Regions from separate parts of the Streptomyces sp. NPDC085927 genome, predicted to be linked through region 2. Evidence: riboswitches for the same ligand, from Rfam matches in the RefSeq annotation. Region 2 holds a riboswitch; the other holds the start of a gene.
The links. Region 2 has a riboswitch for glycine ahead of gcvP (aminomethyl-transferring glycine dehydrogenase). Riboswitches for the same ligand answer to the same signal wherever they lie in the genome.
Positions count from the first base shown of each region.

Region 1: linked by a shared signal. The riboswitch ahead of gcvT (glycine cleavage system aminomethyltransferase GcvT) and the one ahead of gcvP (aminomethyl-transferring glycine dehydrogenase) in region 2 are both predicted to bind glycine.

Region 1 is NZ_JBITSN010000025.1:34,106-42,196, reverse strand. Features, by position in the region: gene ACIF80_RS35645 (L-serine ammonia-lyase) at 1-1,266, opposite strand, end outside; gene glyA (serine hydroxymethyltransferase) at 1,441-2,715, opposite strand; gene gcvH (glycine cleavage system protein GcvH) at 2,731-3,108, opposite strand; gene gcvT (glycine cleavage system aminomethyltransferase GcvT) at 3,294-4,427, opposite strand; glycine riboswitch at 4,586-4,685, opposite strand; gene ACIF80_RS35625 (AAA family ATPase) at 4,921-5,589, shown strand; gene ACIF80_RS35620 (enhanced serine sensitivity protein SseB) at 5,717-6,523, shown strand; gene ACIF80_RS35615 (enhanced serine sensitivity protein SseB C-terminal domain-containing protein) at 6,690-7,439, shown strand; gene ACIF80_RS35610 (ABC transporter substrate-binding protein) at 7,869-8,091, shown strand, end outside.
Region 2 is NZ_JBITSN010000004.1:9,965-18,055, forward strand. Features, by position in the region: gene ACIF80_RS11930 (DNA polymerase IV) at 1-826, shown strand, start outside; gene ACIF80_RS11935 (PRC-barrel domain-containing protein) at 832-1,206, opposite strand; glycine riboswitch at 1,318-1,414, shown strand; gene gcvP (aminomethyl-transferring glycine dehydrogenase) at 1,586-4,471, shown strand; gene ACIF80_RS11945 (molybdopterin-binding protein) at 4,684-5,079, opposite strand; gene ACIF80_RS11950 (extracellular solute-binding protein) at 5,572-6,864, shown strand; gene ACIF80_RS11955 (carbohydrate ABC transporter permease) at 6,871-7,869, shown strand; gene ACIF80_RS11960 (carbohydrate ABC transporter permease) at 8,052-8,091, shown strand, end outside.

The DNA.
Region 1 (8,091 bases), on a different contig from region 2:
CAGGGACACCTTGTGCGAGCCGTCGCCGCGCATCGCCATCCGCGCGGCGGTGACCGCCTTCACCGCGGCCATGCCGTTGCGCTCGATGCACGGGATCTGGACCAGGCCGCCGACCGGGTCGCAGGTCAGGCCGAGGTTGTGCTCCATGCCGATCTCGGCGGCGTTCTCGACCTGCTCCGGTGAGCCGCCCATCACCTCGGCGAGGGCGCCCGCCGCCATCGAGCAGGCGGAGCCGACCTCGCCCTGGCAGCCGACCTCGGCGCCGGAGATGGACGCGTTCTCCTTGAACAGCATGCCGATCGCACCGGCCGCCAGCAGGAAGCGGACCACACCGTCCTCGTCGGCACCGGGGACGAAGTTCATGTAGTAGTGCAGGACGGCGGGGATGATGCCGGCCGCGCCGTTGGTCGGGGCGGTGACGACCCGGCCGCCCCCGGCGTTCTCCTCGTTCACGGCCATCGCGTAGAGGGTGATCCACTCCATGGCGAGGGCCTTCGCATCGCCCTCCGCGCGCAGCTTGCGTGCCGTGTTCGCGGCGCGCCGGCGCACCTTCAGGCCACCCGGCAGGATGCCCTCGCGGGACATGCCGCGCGCCACGCACGCCTGCATCACCCGCCAGATCTCCAGCAGGCCCTCGCGGACCTCCTCCTCGGTCCGCCAGGCACGCTCGTTCTCCAGCATCAGCGCGGAGATCGACAGGCCCGTCTCCCGGGTCAGGCGCAGCAGCTCGTCGCCCGTGCGGAACGGGTACTTCAGGACCGTGTCGTTGAGCTTGATGCGGTCCGCGCCCACCGCCTCCTCGTCGACGACGAAGCCGCCGCCCACCGAGTAGTACGTCTTCGACAGCACCTCGGCGCCGGACGCGTCGTACGTCCACAGGGTCATGCCGTTCGCGTGGTACGGAAGCGTCTTGCGGCGGTGCAGCACCAGGTCGTCGTCGAAGGAGAACGCGATCTCGTGCGTGTCGAGCAGCCGCAGACGGCCCGAGGCCTTGATCTTCTCCACCCGTTCGTCGGCCGTCTCCACGTCCACCGTGCGGGGCGAGGCGCCCTCCAGGCCGAGCAGCACCGCCTTGGGCGTGCCGTGCCCGTGGCCGGTGGCGCCGAGCGACCCGTACAGCTCCGCGCGGACCGAGGCGACCGAGTCCAGCAGCTCCTCGTTGCGCAGCCGCCGGGAGAACATGCGGGCGGCCCGCATCGGGCCGACCGTGTGCGAGCTGGACGGCCCGATGCCGATCGAGAACAGGTCGAAGACCGAGAGGGCCACGGAAGGACTCCTAGGGGTTCGGCGGACGCCGCTGTCCGCCGGGGGGTGGTTCGCGGTGATACGGATGCCGGGAACGGGACGGTGTTCACAAGGGGTGCACGATGCGGGGCATCGCGCCCACTGACCCAGTGTGCGCGATGCCCCGGACGGTCGTACGAATCAAAGCGTACGAAATTACTTCAGACCGGGGTACAGCGGATGCTTCTCCGCGAGAGCCGTCACCCGTGCCCGGAGCGCCTCGGCGTCGGTGGCCTCGAAGGGAGAGGGCGCCTTCAGCGCCTCGGCGATCACGTCCGCCACCTCGGTGAAGTCCTCGGTGTCGAAACCGCGGGTGGCCAGGGCGGGCGTGCCGATCCGCAGACCCGAGGTGACCATCGGCGGCCGCGGGTCGTTCGGTACCGCGTTGCGGTTGACGGTGATGCCGACCTCGTGGAGCCGGTCCTCCGCCTGCTGCCCGTCCAGCTCGGACGCGCGCAGGTCGACCAGGACCAGGTGCACGTCCGTACCGCCGGAGAGCACGTCCACGCCCACCGCCTTGACGTCGTCCTTCGTCAGACGCTCGGCCAGGATGCGGGAGCCCTCCAGGGTGCGGCGCTGGCGGTCCTTGAACTCCTCGGACGCGGCGATCTTGAAGGCCACCGCCTTGGCCGCGACCACATGCTCCAGCGGGCCGCCCTGCTGGCCGGGGAAGACCGCGGAGTTGATCTTCTTGGCCAGCTCGGCCGTGGAGAGGATCACACCGCCGCGCGGACCGCCGAGGGTCTTGTGCGTGGTCGTGGTGACGACGTGGGCGTGCGGGACCGGGTTCGGGTGCAGGCCCGCCGCGACCAGACCGGCGAAGTGCGCCATGTCGACCATCAGGTACGCGCCGACCTCGTCCGCGATCCGGCGGAACTCGGCGAAGTCGAGCTGCCGCGGGTATGCCGACCAGCCGGCGACGATCAGCTTCGGCCTGCTCTCCTTGGCCAGCCGCTCGACCTCGGCCATGTCGACCCGGCCGTCGTCGCCCACGTGGTAGGCGACCACGTCGTAGAGCTTGCCGGAGAAGTTGATCTTCATGCCGTGGGTCAGGTGCCCGCCGTGCGCGAGGTTCAGGCCCATGATCGTGTCACCGGGCTTGAGCAGCGCGAACATCGCGGCGGCGTTGGCCTGCGCGCCCGAGTGCGGCTGCACGTTGGCGTGCTCGGCGCCGAACAGCTCCTTGACCCGGTCGATGGCGATCTGCTCGATCACGTCGACGTGCTCGCAGCCGCCGTAGTAGCGGCGGCCGGGGTAGCCCTCGGCGTACTTGTTGGTGAGGACCGTGCCCTGGGCCTCCATGACCGCGACCGGGGCGAAGTTCTCCGAGGCGATCATCTCGAGGGTGGACTGCTGGCGGTGCAGCTCGGCATCGACCGCCGCGGCGACGTCCGGGTCGAGCTCGTGCAGCGGGGTGTTCAGAAGCGACATGCGGTTACGGCCTCCTCAGCCCTGGATGAAGGCGTCGTACTCGGCGGCGGAGAGCAGGTCGGCCGGCTCGTCGGTGACCCGCACCTTGAACAGCCAGCCGCCCTCGAAGGGGGCCGAGTTCACCAGCGAGGGGTCGTTCACCACGTCCTCGTTGACCTCGGTGACCTCGCCGGTGACCGGGCAGTACAGGTCGCTGACCGACTTGGTCGACTCCAGTTCGCCGCACGTCTCGCCCGCGGTCACGGTGTCACCGACCTCGGGGAGCTGGACGAACACGACGTCGCCGAGCGCGTTGGCCGCGTGCTCGGTGATGCCGATGGCCGACACACCGTCCTCGGCGGCCGACAGCCACTCGTGCTCCTTGCTGTAACGCAGCTGCTGGGGGTTGCTCATGGCCTGGATTCTCCTGTACGCGGTGGACTTGCTGATGACTCGGAAACTACGGGAAGTACGGGACATGCGCGTGAGCGGGCACGGCCTGCCCTGCTTCACCCGTGTGAGGCCCTGGAGGCGCTGGAGGTCCTTACGCCGACGTGCGAGGACCTGGAAAGCCGTCCCGGGGGCGTCCTGCGGCGGTACTACTTCTGCCGCTTGTAGAACGGCAGCGCCACGACCTCGTACGGCTCGTGGCTGCCGCGGATGTCCACACCGACACCCGCCGTGCCCGGCACCGCGTACGCCGCGTCGACGTACGCCATCGCGATCGGCCGGCCCAGCGTCGGGGAGGGCGCACCGGAGGTGACCTCGCCGATCACCTCGCCGCCGGCGACCACCGCGTACCCGGCGCGCGGGACCCGGCGGCCCTCGGCGGCCAGGCCGACCAGGGTGCGGGGCGGGGTTCGCTCGGCGCGGGCGGCGGCCTCGGTCAGGGCGGCGCGGCCCACGAAGTCGCCCTCCTTCTCGAACTTCACCACCCGGCCGAACCCGGCGTCGAACGGTGTCAGGGAGGCGCTCAGCTCATGGCCGTACAGCGGCATGCCGGCCTCCAGGCGCAGCGTGTCCCGGCAGGACAGCCCGCACGGGATCAGACCGGCGCCCTCGCCCGCCCCGGTCAGCGCCTGCCACAGCTCCACCGCGTGCTCCGGCTTCACGAACAGCTCGAAGCCGTCCTCGCCGGTGTAGCCGGTACGGGCGATGAGGGCGGGGACGCCCGCGACCGTGCCGGGCTGCCCGGCGTAGTACTTCAGACCGTCGAGGTCGGTGTCGGTCAGGGACTGCAGGATGCCGGAGGACTCGGGGCCCTGCACCGCGAGCAGCGCGTACGCGTCGCGGTCGTCACGGACCTCGGCGTCGAAGCCGGCCGACCGCTCCACTAGCGCGTCCAGCACCACCTGGGCGTTGGAGGCGTTCGCGACGACCAGGTAGCGGGGGGACCCGGCCCCGGTGTCGTCGAGCCGGTAGACGATCAGGTCGTCCAGGATGCCGCCGTCCTCGCGGCAGATCATGGTGTAGCGGGCGCGGCCGGTCTTGACGGTCCCGATGTTGCCGACCAGCGCGTGATCGAGGAACCGGGACGCCTGCGGGCCGGTGACGGTGATCTCGCCCATGTGGGAGAGGTCGAAGAGACCGGCCCGCGTCCGCACGGCGTTGTGCTCGTCGCGTTCGGAGCCGTAGCGCAGGGGCATGTCCCAGCCGGCGAAATCGGTCATCGTGGCACCGAGCGAACGATGCAGGGCGTCGAGCGCGGTCCGGCGGAGTTCGGTACTGCTCATCGGTCGGTCTCCCAAGGCAGGACAGGCGAGGTCTTTCCTCCCCATCTGTCATCGGAACCTGAGAGGTTCGCCCTGACCGCCCGCGCAGGGGACGACCACGGCTTGCACCTTGGGTGGAGCCACCGGCGACGCGCGCGGGGCCCGCTTTTCAGATGTGCCTCGCCCACGCGGTAACGGTGCCTGAGAGATTCAAGGGAGGGACTTGCTCCTTCGGCGCCCCGGCGGCAACGGTGCCGGGGACTCTCCCGCGCGGATTCAAACGGCCGGTATGCAGTTGGCGCGCTCATCATTGCACGCATCGCGGGGCCGCGGCAGGGGGACCCTTCTGGGAGGAGCGCAGGGTGTTCGGGTGTTCACGCGCGGCTGTGACAGGCCTGTATCGGGAAAGGGACGGAAACCAGGGGCGCCCGGCGTTACCGTCTCTTTACACTCGGCGGGGAGGGGTTCCGGTACCTGGTCACAGGGCCGGACAGCCCCCAGGGGAGGACTCACGGTGAACAAGGCCACGGCGTACGCCGCCACCACGGGCGTCGCGCCGCCCGAGCAGCAGGCCCCCTCGGGCCGGGAGGCGTGCGGCACCCTGCCCGCGCCTGTCGTCCGCGACCTGCGCGAGCGCGCCGGCCACAGCCCGCACGTCCTGCTCTTCGGCCCCCGCGACCTCGTCGTGGTCACCGGACTGCCCGGCAGCGGCAAGTCCACCCTCATGCGGCGCGCGGCGCACGGCACCCTCGTCGACTCGCAGGACACCCGCGACCGCTGGGACCGCGGCATGCCGCGCCTCCTGCCGTACGCGGTGTACCGGCCCCTGGTCCGCCTCGCCCACTACGCCGGACTGCGGCGCGCCCTGCGCACCGGCGAGGGAGTCGTCGTCCACGACTGCGGCACGCAGGCCTGGGTGCGCCGCTGGCTGGCCCGGGAGGCCCGCCGCCGGGGCGCGGAGCTGCATCTGCTGCTGCTCGACGTCTCCCCGGAGCAGGCCCTGGACGGCCAGCGCGAGCGCGGCCGCGGGGTCTCCCGGTACGCCTTCCGGCGCCACCGCACCGCCATCGACCGGCTGCTGGCGTCCGTGACGCGCGGCGACCTGCCCGCGGGCTGCGGCTCGGCCGTCCTGGCCGACCGCGACGCGGCGAACGCGCTGCACCGCATCGACTTCGCGGACTGACCGACCGCCCGGCGACCGCACGGGCGACCGCACGGGCGGCGGGCCGACCGCCGTACGGGCGGACCGCCGGGCCCGGCAGCGGTTAGCCTTTCAGCCACAGCAGTGGTTCCAGGCAGGCGGTAGGCAGATGGACTTCCCGGCGGGCTTCTCCGCGGACTTCCCGGCACAGACTCACCCCCACCCGCACGGCGGATGGCCCGGCAACGAGCTGGAGGAGGTGCTCTCCGCCTCCCTCGGCGTCCCCTCGGGCGACGGCCGGATCATCGAGGTACTGGGCCGGAGCTACGTGTGGATACCGCTGCCCAACGGCGGCGGACCGGACAGCGGCCCGCTGGACCTGCCCACGATGGAGATCGAGGGCCAGGCGTACGTCCCGGTCTTCAGCTCCGAGGAACAGTTCCGTCAGGTGGTCGGCTCCCACATGTCGTTCACCGTCGCGCCCGCGGTGGAGTTCGCGCGCGGTCTGCCGCCGCAGGCCGGGATCGCCGTGAACCCCGGGGGAGTGGTCGGCGTCCCGCTGCCGCCGCCCGCCGTCGCCGCCCTGTGCCGCGCCGGACGCGGCCCGCTGGACGGCCCCGCGAGCGGCGGCCGGGTCAAGCTGTTCGAACCCGACTGGCAGGACGACCCGGTGGACTTCCTCGCCGCCGCCTCCACGGAGTTCGAGGCCCTCGGCATCGTCTCCACCGCCCGCCGCTGCCTCGCCGAGATCGAGACGGCCGAACCGGTGCTGTTCGTCGGCGTCGAACTGTCTCCCGCCGAACTGACCCGTACGGAGGGCGACCTGAGGGCCGCGCCGATGGACGCGCTGGGCCGCGCCCTGGGCCGGGTGCCGGTGAAGTGGCCCGTCAACCTGGTCCTCCTGGACGTGGCCCAGGACCCGGTCGGCCAGTGGATGCGCGACCGCGTCCGCCCCTTCTGCCAGTGGACGCGCTGAGAGGGCCGCGACGCCGCCGGAGGACGGCCGCGCACCGGCGGAGCTCCCCGGGGCCGAGAGGCGCTTAAGCTAGGTTCATTGGCTCGGGCGAGGGTGTTGTACGGGTGGTACGGAGGGGCGATACAAAGTGAGCGCAGGCACCGCGGCGGCCGGGCAGGTCGAGCACATGCTGCGCCAGGTGACACCGGGGCGTTACGACGCCTACGAGGCGTTGCTGCGCGCGCTCGCGACGCCCTCCTCCGGTCACGTCTGGATGCTGTTGTGGCAGGGCCAGGCGGGCTCCCCGGACGCCCAGTACGGGAACATGGAGGTCGACGGCTTCGGCTACGCGCCCTGCGTGACCTCCGCCCAGGAACTGTCCGCCAGTGGCTGGAACCGGTCCTACGAGGTCGTCGACGGCATCGAGGCCGCCCGTGCCCTCTACCCCGACCGCTACGGACTCTGGCTCAATCCGCACGCCCCCGGCGGCGGCCTCGGCATCCCCTGGCTCGATCTGCGCAGGCTCGCCACCGGTCTCGACCGCCAGCCCGCCGGCCCTCTGCGGCTGTCCGAACCCGCCATCGAGATCCCGCAGTTCTACGCCCTGCTCGCGCAGAACGCGCACCGCACCCCCGCCGTCCGCTCGCTGCGCCGCACCTGGGTGCAGCCGTCGCTGGGCGCCCCGTACCTCGCCATCGGCCTGGACGTGTACGACACGTCGCCGCCGGCCGTGGACGCGGTGCGCGCGATGATGCAGCAGTCCCTCGGCGCGGTCCCGGACGGGCTCCCGGTGTCGACCGTCGCGATGTCCGACGAGCACGACCCGGTCGCGATGTGGCTGCGCGCCAACGCCCGCCCGTTCTACGACCGCGAGGCCCACGGCGCCGCCGCGCCCCCCGCCGCGGGCTCCGGCTATCCGCCCGCGCACCAGCGCTGACCGGGCCGTATGCGGAAGGAGCGGGTACGGCCGGGTGCCGGCCGCACCCGCCTGCGCTGACTCAGCGTGACGGTGTCCACGGAGTGGACAGGAGCGTCGGCGGAGGGGACCCGCGCTGCCGCCGGACGCCGGCTTTGTGACAGGTTTTCAGCCATGTGCGCTCAGCTATCGTCGGTTGACCGCCTGTCACCTGCGGTTTCACCCGTTCTTCACGCCGCCCGAAGCCTCCCGGAGGGGGGCGGAGAGGGAGTTGAATGTATCGGGACGGTTAATTCCTGACGGAGGGGCGCCTGAAGCGTCCCTTATGTCAACTGTTCAGATCTCAGGTGGGTATCACCGCTATCCGGACTGTTCTCGACTCGCTGTGAACATCTGTAGTGTTCGGCCGGTCAAGATGCATCCACATAGCGGACCCGGAGTGGCCCCAATATGCGCATATCCAAGTCCCGAGCCGCTCGGGCGATCACGGCCGCGGTGGCGGTCGCTCTGATCGCCACGGGCTGCTCCAGCGAACGGGACAGTGACAACAAGAGCGACGGCGAGAAGGACACCTTCGTCTTCGCCGGTGCCGGTGACCCGGGCTCCCTGGACCCTGCCCTCGCGAGCGACGGTGAAACCTTCCGCGTGACGCGTCAGGCGTTCGAGGCCCTGC
Region 2 (8,091 bases):
GAGGGACGATCGGTCCGTGGTGGCCGAGCGGGAGACGAAGTCGGTGTCGGTCGAGGACACCTACGACGTGGACATCCACGACCGGGTGCGGGTCGGGGTGGAGGTGCAGCGTCTCGCGGACCGCTGTGTGCGCCGGCTGAGGACAGCGGGGCTGTCGGGACGGACCATCGTGCTGAAGGTGCGGCGGTACGACTTCTCGACGCTCACCCGCTCCGAGACCCTGAGGGGGCCCACGGACGATCCGGCGGTGGTGCGTGAGGCGGCGGCCCGGCTGCTGGACTCGGTCGACACGACGGGCGGCGTACGGCTGCTGGGCGTGGGGGTCAGCGGGCTCGCCGACTACACGCAGGAGGACCTGTTCGCGCAGGCGGCGGGGGAGCGGGACAAGGAGTTGCCGGGCGGGGAAGCGGAGGCGGCAGCGCCCGCGGAGGAGCGGCAACAGGCGGGCGCCGAGCGGCGCTGGCCGGCCGGGCACGACGTCAGGCACAGCGAGTACGGCCATGGGTGGGTCCAGGGCAGCGGCCTGGGGCGGGTCACGGTGCGGTTCGAGACGCCCGGGTCGGCGCCGGGGCGGGTGAGGACCTTCCGGACCGACGACCGGGCCCTGCACCCTGCGGATCCGCTGCCGTTGGTGGAGCGAAGCCCCGGGGACGGCGCGGGAGGACCGGACGGCGAGAACCGCCAGGACGGTGACGGTCGGGGCGGTGAGGGCGCCCACGACGGGGCCGACGGCGACGCCCGGAGTACCCGGGACGGCCGGGCCGCCCGGGGCAGCCAGGGTTCAAGCGCTGGTGCGGGGGCGGCGGCTCGGGTGCGCCACGGGTGACGTCGTCAGGCGGAGTCGTCCCTGCCGGCGAGCCTGCCGAAGTCGTGGTCCGGGAGCGGGGGAGGGGCGCCTGTGTCCAGGCCGTAGTGGTGGTAGAGCTGGAGTTCCTGCTCCGGGGAGAGATGGCGGCCCACCCCGAAGTCGGGGGCGTCCTTGATCAGGGCGCGTTCGAAGGGGATGTGGAGGCTGCCGTCGATCAGCTCGCTCGGCTCCAGGGGGACGAAGGCGTCCCTGCTGAACAGGCCGGTGCGTATCGCCGCCCACTCCGGCACGCCGGTGGCGTCGTCGAGATAGACCTCGTCGATCGTGCCGATCCGGTTGCCGTTGCGGTCGAACGCCTTGCGGCCGATCAGGTTGCGCGGATCGATGTCGGTCTGCACGGGCCCTCCACGGGTCGCAAGGATTCGTCAGCACTACAAAACGGCACAATCGGCGGAGCGGCCACTCGAAAGTCCGGGTCTTGCCCTCGCTGGTACCCTGGCAGCGGCTGCTGACCCCGTGCGGGAGAGCCCTCTCTGCACCATCGGAGGGCGCCGAAGGAGCAAATCCTCCCCGGAATCTCTCAGGCCCACGTACCGCATGGACGAGGTCACTCTGGAAAGCAGAGCGGGTGTCGACGGCTCCCGCTCTCACCGACGGTGAAAGCCGGCCGCCCCGGGCGGCCGGTGAAGCTCTCAGGTTGAGATGACAGAGGGGGAGGCCGTCCGGGCACCCGCCGTGGTGCCCCTCGAAGGTCGTCGGACCAGGAGGCCTCCGCACATGACCGCCCATCGCATTCCCCTCTCCGAGCTCGAACAGGGAACGCCCTTCGAGCAGCGTCACATCGGCCCCGACCACGAGGCCCGCGCCAAGATGCTCGCGCAGGTCGGCTACGGCTCGCTCGATGAGCTGACGGCCGCCGCGGTCCCGGATGTGATCAAGAACGCCGACGCGCTGGACCTGCCGGGTGCCCGGACCGAGCCCGAGGTGCTGGCCGAGCTGCGGTCGCTGGCCGACCGCAACGAGGTGCTCGGCTCCATGATCGGGCTGGGGTACTACGGGACCTTCACGCCGCCCGTCATCCTGCGGAACGTCATGGAGAACCCCGCCTGGTACACGGCCTACACCCCGTACCAGCCCGAGATCTCGCAGGGGCGGCTCGAGGCGCTGCTGAACTTCCAGACCATGGTCGCCGAGCTCACCGGCCTCCCGACCTCCGGCGCCTCCCTGCTCGACGAGGGCACCGCGGCCGCCGAGGCGATGGCGCTGTCGCGTCGCATGGGCAAGAACAAGAAGGGCCTGTTCCTGGTCGACGCGGACGCGCTGCCGCAGACCGCCGCCGTCATCCGGACCCGAGCCGAGCCGGCCGGCGTCGAGGTCGTCGTCGCCGACCTGAGCGAGGGCATCCCCGCCGAGGTCGCCGAGCGTGAGATCAACGGCGTGCTGATCCAGTACCCGGGCGCCTCCGGGGCCGTGCGCGACATCAAGCCGGTGATCGACCGGGCGCACGAGCTGGGCGCGCTCGTCACCGTCGCCGCCGATCTGCTCGCCCTCACGCTGCTGACCTCCCCCGGCGAACTCGGCGCGGACATCGCGGTCGGCACGACGCAGCGCTTCGGCGTACCGATGGGCTTCGGCGGACCGCACGCCGGATACATGGCCGTGCAGGAGAAGATGGCGCGCAGCCTGCCCGGCCGGCTCGTTGGCGTCTCCGTCGACGCGGACGGGAACAGGGCCTACCGGCTCGCGCTCCAGACCCGCGAGCAGCACATCCGCCGCGAGAAGGCCACCAGCAACATCTGCACCGCCCAGGTGCTGCTCGCCGTCATGGCCGGCATGTACGCCGTCTACCACGGCCCCGAGGGGCTGAGGACGATCGCGTGGCGCACCCACCGCTACGCGACCGTCCTCGCCGAAGGGCTCCGGGCCGGCGGCGTGGAGATCGTGCACGGTTCCTACTTCGACACGCTGACCGTCCGGGTCCCGGGACGGGCCGCCGAGGTCGTGGCCGCCGCCCGGGACAACGGCGTCAACCTGCACCTCGTCGACGCCGACCTCGTCTCGATCGCCTGCGACGAGACCACCACGCGCGACCGGCTCGCCGCCGTGTGGAGCGCCTTCGGTGTCGAGGGAGACGTCGAATCCCTGGACGCGGCCGCGCGGAACACCCTCCCGGACGCCCTGCTGCGCGCCGACGAGTACCTGACGCACCCCGTCTTCCACCAGCACCGCTCCGAGACCGCGATGCTGCGCTACCTGCGCAGGCTCGCCGACCGCGACTACGCGCTGGACCGCGGCATGATCCCGCTGGGCTCCTGCACCATGAAGCTCAACGCGACCGCGGAGATGGAGCCCATCACCTGGCCCGAGTTCGGGCAGCTGCACCCCTTCGCGCCGGCCGGACAGGCCCAGGGCTACCTCACGCTCATCCACGAGCTGGAGGACCGGCTCGCGGAGGTCACCGGCTACGACAAGGTGAGCCTCCAGCCCAACGCGGGCTCCCAGGGCGAACTGGCCGGGCTGCTCGCCGTCCGCGGCTACCACCGGGCCAACGGCGACGACCAGCGCACCGTCTGCCTCATCCCGTCCTCCGCGCACGGCACCAACGCCGCCAGCGCCGTCATGGCCGGCATGAAGGTCGTCGTCGTGAAGACCGCCGAGGACGGCGAGGTCGACGTCGACGACCTGCGCGCGAAGATCGAGCGGTACCGCGACGAGCTGTCGGTGCTGATGATCACGTATCCCTCGACGCACGGGGTGTTCGAGGAGCACGTCGCCGACATCTGCGCGGCCGTGCACGAGGCCGGCGGCCAGGTGTACGTGGACGGCGCGAACCTCAACGCGCTGGTCGGACTGGCCAAGCCCGGGCACTTCGGCGGGGACGTCTCGCACCTGAACCTGCACAAGACCTTCTGCATCCCGCACGGCGGCGGCGGTCCCGGCGTCGGCCCGGTCGGTGTGCGGGCGCACCTGGCGCCGTACCTTCCGAACCACCCGCTGCAGCCCGAGGCCGGGCCGGAGACCGGGATCGGGCCCATCTCGGCGGCGCCGTGGGGCTCGGCGGGAATCCTGCCCATCTCGTGGGCGTACGTCCGGCTGATGGGCGGCGAAGGGCTCAAGCGGGCCACCCAGGTGGCGGTACTCAGCGCCAACTACATCGCCAAGCGCCTCGAGCCGCACTACCCGGTGCTGTACACCGGCCCCGGCGGGCTGGTCGCGCACGAGTGCATCATCGACCTGCGCCCCCTGACCAAGGCGACCGGCGTGAGCGTGGACGACGTGGCCAAGCGGCTGATCGACTACGGCTTCCACGCGCCGACGATGTCGTTCCCGGTGGCCGGGACGCTGATGATCGAGCCGACCGAGTCCGAGGACCTGGCCGAACTCGACCGGTTCTGCGAGACGATGATCGCGATTCGCGCGGAGATCGAGAAAGTCGGCTCCGGTGAGTGGCCCGCGGATGACAACCCCCTGCGCAACGCCCCGCACACCGCCGCGGCGCTCGGCGGGGAGTGGGAGCACGCGTACAGCCGTCAGGAAGCCGTCTTCCCGACCGGCGTGAGTGCCGCCGACAAGTACTGGCCACCGGTGCGCCGCGTCGACCAGGCCTTCGGCGACCGCAACCTGGTGTGCTCCTGCCCGCCGCTGGAGGCGTACGAGGACTGAGGCGGCGGTCGATCCCACGGGGCCGGGACCGGGGAACGGGACCGGCAACCGAGGAGCAACGCCCTGTACTGGTACCCGCACCGGTATCTGTACCGGTACCGAGGAGTGGAAGGGCTCCGCTTCGGCCGTGCGGCCGGGGCGGAGCCCTTCGTCGTACCCCCACCCGCCCTGCGGGCCCAGGGCCCGGGGCCTGGGCAGGCCGTTTCCGTGCGTCAGACGCGGTCGATATGGACGTTTGTCGATTTCACCCGCGCCGTGGCCTCCATGCCGACCTCCAGCCCGAGCTCCTCGACGGCCTCGCGGGTCAGCAGCGAGACCAGTCGGTGCGGGCCCGCCTGGATCTCGACCTGGGCGGCCACGTCGCCGAGCTTGATCGCCGTGACGATGCCGGGAAAAGCGTTGCGCGCCGAGGTGTACGGCGTGCCCTCCTCGGCCGCGCCGGCCTTCGCGAGGTCCACCGAGAACGCGGCCAGGTCCCGCCCGTCGATGAGCCGCCGTCCGCCTTCGTCGCGGTGGGTGGTGACCCGGCCCGCGTCCGCCCAGCGGCGGGCGGTGTCCGGGCTGACGCCGAGCAGTCGCGCTGCCTGGCCGATCGTGTAGGACTGCATGCCGATCACGATAGGGCGGGCGGCGGAGCCGGGCGGCGCGGGGGCGATGAGGGGGAATGGCTTCCGCGCCCTCGTTCGTAAGGTTCGCCGGATGATCCGAAAGTTTCGCATGCCTTGGCGGAAGTGACGCGGCGCCGCCCGGCGTGGTCGGGGACCGTCGCCGTGTGCTGATCGTCCGCTTCGAACCGGACCTCCGAAAGGGCCGTGGGCCGGGGTGCCGGTGGGGACGGCAAGGGCGTACCGGACCGGCCGACCGGCGGGAGCGCCGCCTTCCGGGGGGTGGCGGAAGAGCTCGGTCCGGCCCCGGTGGGCGGCCGTCTCGGTGCGTGCGGTGCGGGCCGGAGGCAGATTCACCGCGTACAAGGGGTTGCCACCGTTTGGCGGCTGTCTCTAGGGTGCGGCAACAACGCATGTTTCTGAATCTCTTCCGAAACTTTCGAACCAGTGGGTGGGTGTGGAGATGTCCGCCCCTGACTCCAAGGAGCGCATGACATGGGCGACCCGGCACTGTCCCGCCGCGGCTTCCTGGCGGCCTCCGCCGCGGCCGGCCTGGGCATCACGGCACTGAGCGCGTGCGGCGGCGACTCGGACGGAGGGTCGTCGGGGACGACCACGATCGAGTGGTGGAACATCTCCACCACCCAGCCGACGAAGGACGTCTGGGCCGCTCTCGCCCGGAAGTTCGAGAAGCAGAACCCCACGGTCAAGATCAAGATCGTGCAGCTCGAGAACGACGCCTACAAGTCCAAGATGACCGCGCTGACCGCCTCCGGGAAGCTGCCGGACATCTTCCACACCTGGGGCGGCGGCGTACTCAAGCAGCAGGTCGACGCGGGACTCGTCGAGGACCTCACCGGCTCCACCAAGGCGTTCGCCGACGGTCTGCTGCCGGTCGCCAAGGAGCCCTACCTCCTCGACGACAAGCTGTACGGCATCCCGTTCGACATCGGCATGGTCGGCTTCTGGTACAACAAGGCGCTCTTCAAGAAGGCCGGGATAGCCGAGCCGCCGGCCACGTGGAGCGGTTTCCTGGACGCGGTGGGCAAGCTGAAGGCCGCCGAGGTCACGCCGATCGCCCTGGCCGGCAAGGAGACCTGGACCGGCATGTACTACTGGGCGTACCTCGCGATGCGCACCGCCGGTATCGACGCCCTCGCGAAGGCCGACGCGGACAACGACTTCACCGGCCCCGACTTCGTCCGGGCCGGAGAGCACCTCAGGGAACTCGTCGACCTGGAGCCGTTCCAGAAGGGCTTCCTCGGCGCCTCCTACTCCACTCCCACCGGCCAGGCCGCCGCGGTCGGCAACGGCAAGGCGGCCATGGAACTGATGGGCCAGTGGGCTCCCGTCGTCGAAGCCGACGCGGGCAAGGGCCTCGGCGACGACCTCGGCTTCTTCCCGTTCCCGGCCGTCGAGGGCGGCAAGGGGAGCATCACCGAGGTGTTCGGCGGGGGCGGCGGACACGCGCTGCGCCGGGGCGCGCCGCAGGCCGCGGTCGACTTCCTGGAGTTCTTCGCCTCCGAGGCGACGGACCGCGAACTGGTCAAGGAGACCGGGGTGCTGCCCGTGGTTCCGGCCGCCGAGGCGGCGCTGACCGACGCCAACCTCCAGGCCGTGCAGAAACAGCTCAAGGGCACCACCGGCTTCCAGCTCTACCTCGACCAGGCCTACGCCCCCGCTCTCGGCCAGGAGATCAACGCCTCCGTCGGCGCTCTCATCGCCGGCTCCAAGTCCCCCGGACAGGCCGCCGAGTCCATCACGAAGACGGCGAAGGAAGAGCAGTAGCCGGCGATGACCTCCACGTTCCTGCCGGACAAAAGGACCGGCCCCGAGACCGATCTCTCGCCCCCGCCCACCTTTGACGCGCGCGGACGCCGACGCCGCCGCGCGCGGCACTGGCTCACCGCGGTCGGCTTCCAGGTGCCCGCACTGGTGCTGTTCGGCGTCCTGGTGCTGCTGCCGATCCTGTTCGCCGTGTACGCCGCCTTCTTCCGGTGGGGCGGCTTCGGCATGCCGTCCGACTTCGTCGGCGGCGACAACTTCGTCCGGCTGTTCCAGGACCCCGTGTTCCTGGGCGACCTGTGGCGCTGCTTCCTGCTGGTCGCCCTGTCACTCGTCCTCCAGCTGCCGTTCGCGCTGGCGCTGGCCGTGGCGCTGAACCAGCGCGTACGCGGCCGGGCCGTGTACCGCATGCTGTTCTTCGCCCCGTACGTGCTGTCCGAGGCCATCACCGGCGTGCTGTTCGCGATGATCTTCGCCCCTGGCGAAGGGCTCGCCGACGAACTCCTGGGCAAGGTGGGGCTCGAGGGCCTCGGCGGGGAGTGGTTCGCCGATCCAGACATGGTGATGGCGACCCTCTTCCTGGTCATGACCTGGAAGTACTTCGGCTTCCACATGATGCTCTACCTGGCCGGACTCCAGTCCATCCCCAAGGAGCTGACCGAGGCGGCACTGATCGACGGCGCGGGGCCCTGGCAGCGCTTCCGCAATGTCACCCTGCCGCTGCTGGCTCCCACCCTGCGCATCAGCGTCTTCCTGTCGGTGATCGGCGCCATCCAGCTGTTCGACCTGGTGTGGGTGATCACCCAGGGCGGTCCCGACCACCACTCCGAGACCATGGCCGTGACCATGTTCCAGTACGGCTTCAAGCGCTACCAGGTCGGCTACGCCAGCGCGATCAGTGTGGTCATGTTCGGCATCAGTCTCGTCTTCGCCCTCGCCTACCAGCGCTTCGTGCTGCGCCGGGACCTCGAAGGGGCGACCACGACCATGCGCGGAGGCGGAAAATGACGCTCCCCCAAAAACGGGCCGGCCTCGGCACGTCCGTGTCCGCGCCGGAGCCCCCGGCCGCGTCCGCGAGCCGGTCCGGGGCTGGTTCCGGGCCCGGATCCGGGCCTGTGCCCCGGCCCCCGCGCCGGCGTTTCCTCCGGACCCTGCCGTTGCATCTCGTCCTGGTCGCCGTCGGCGCGGTGATGGCCGTACCCCTGCTGTACGCCGTGCTGTCCGGGTTCA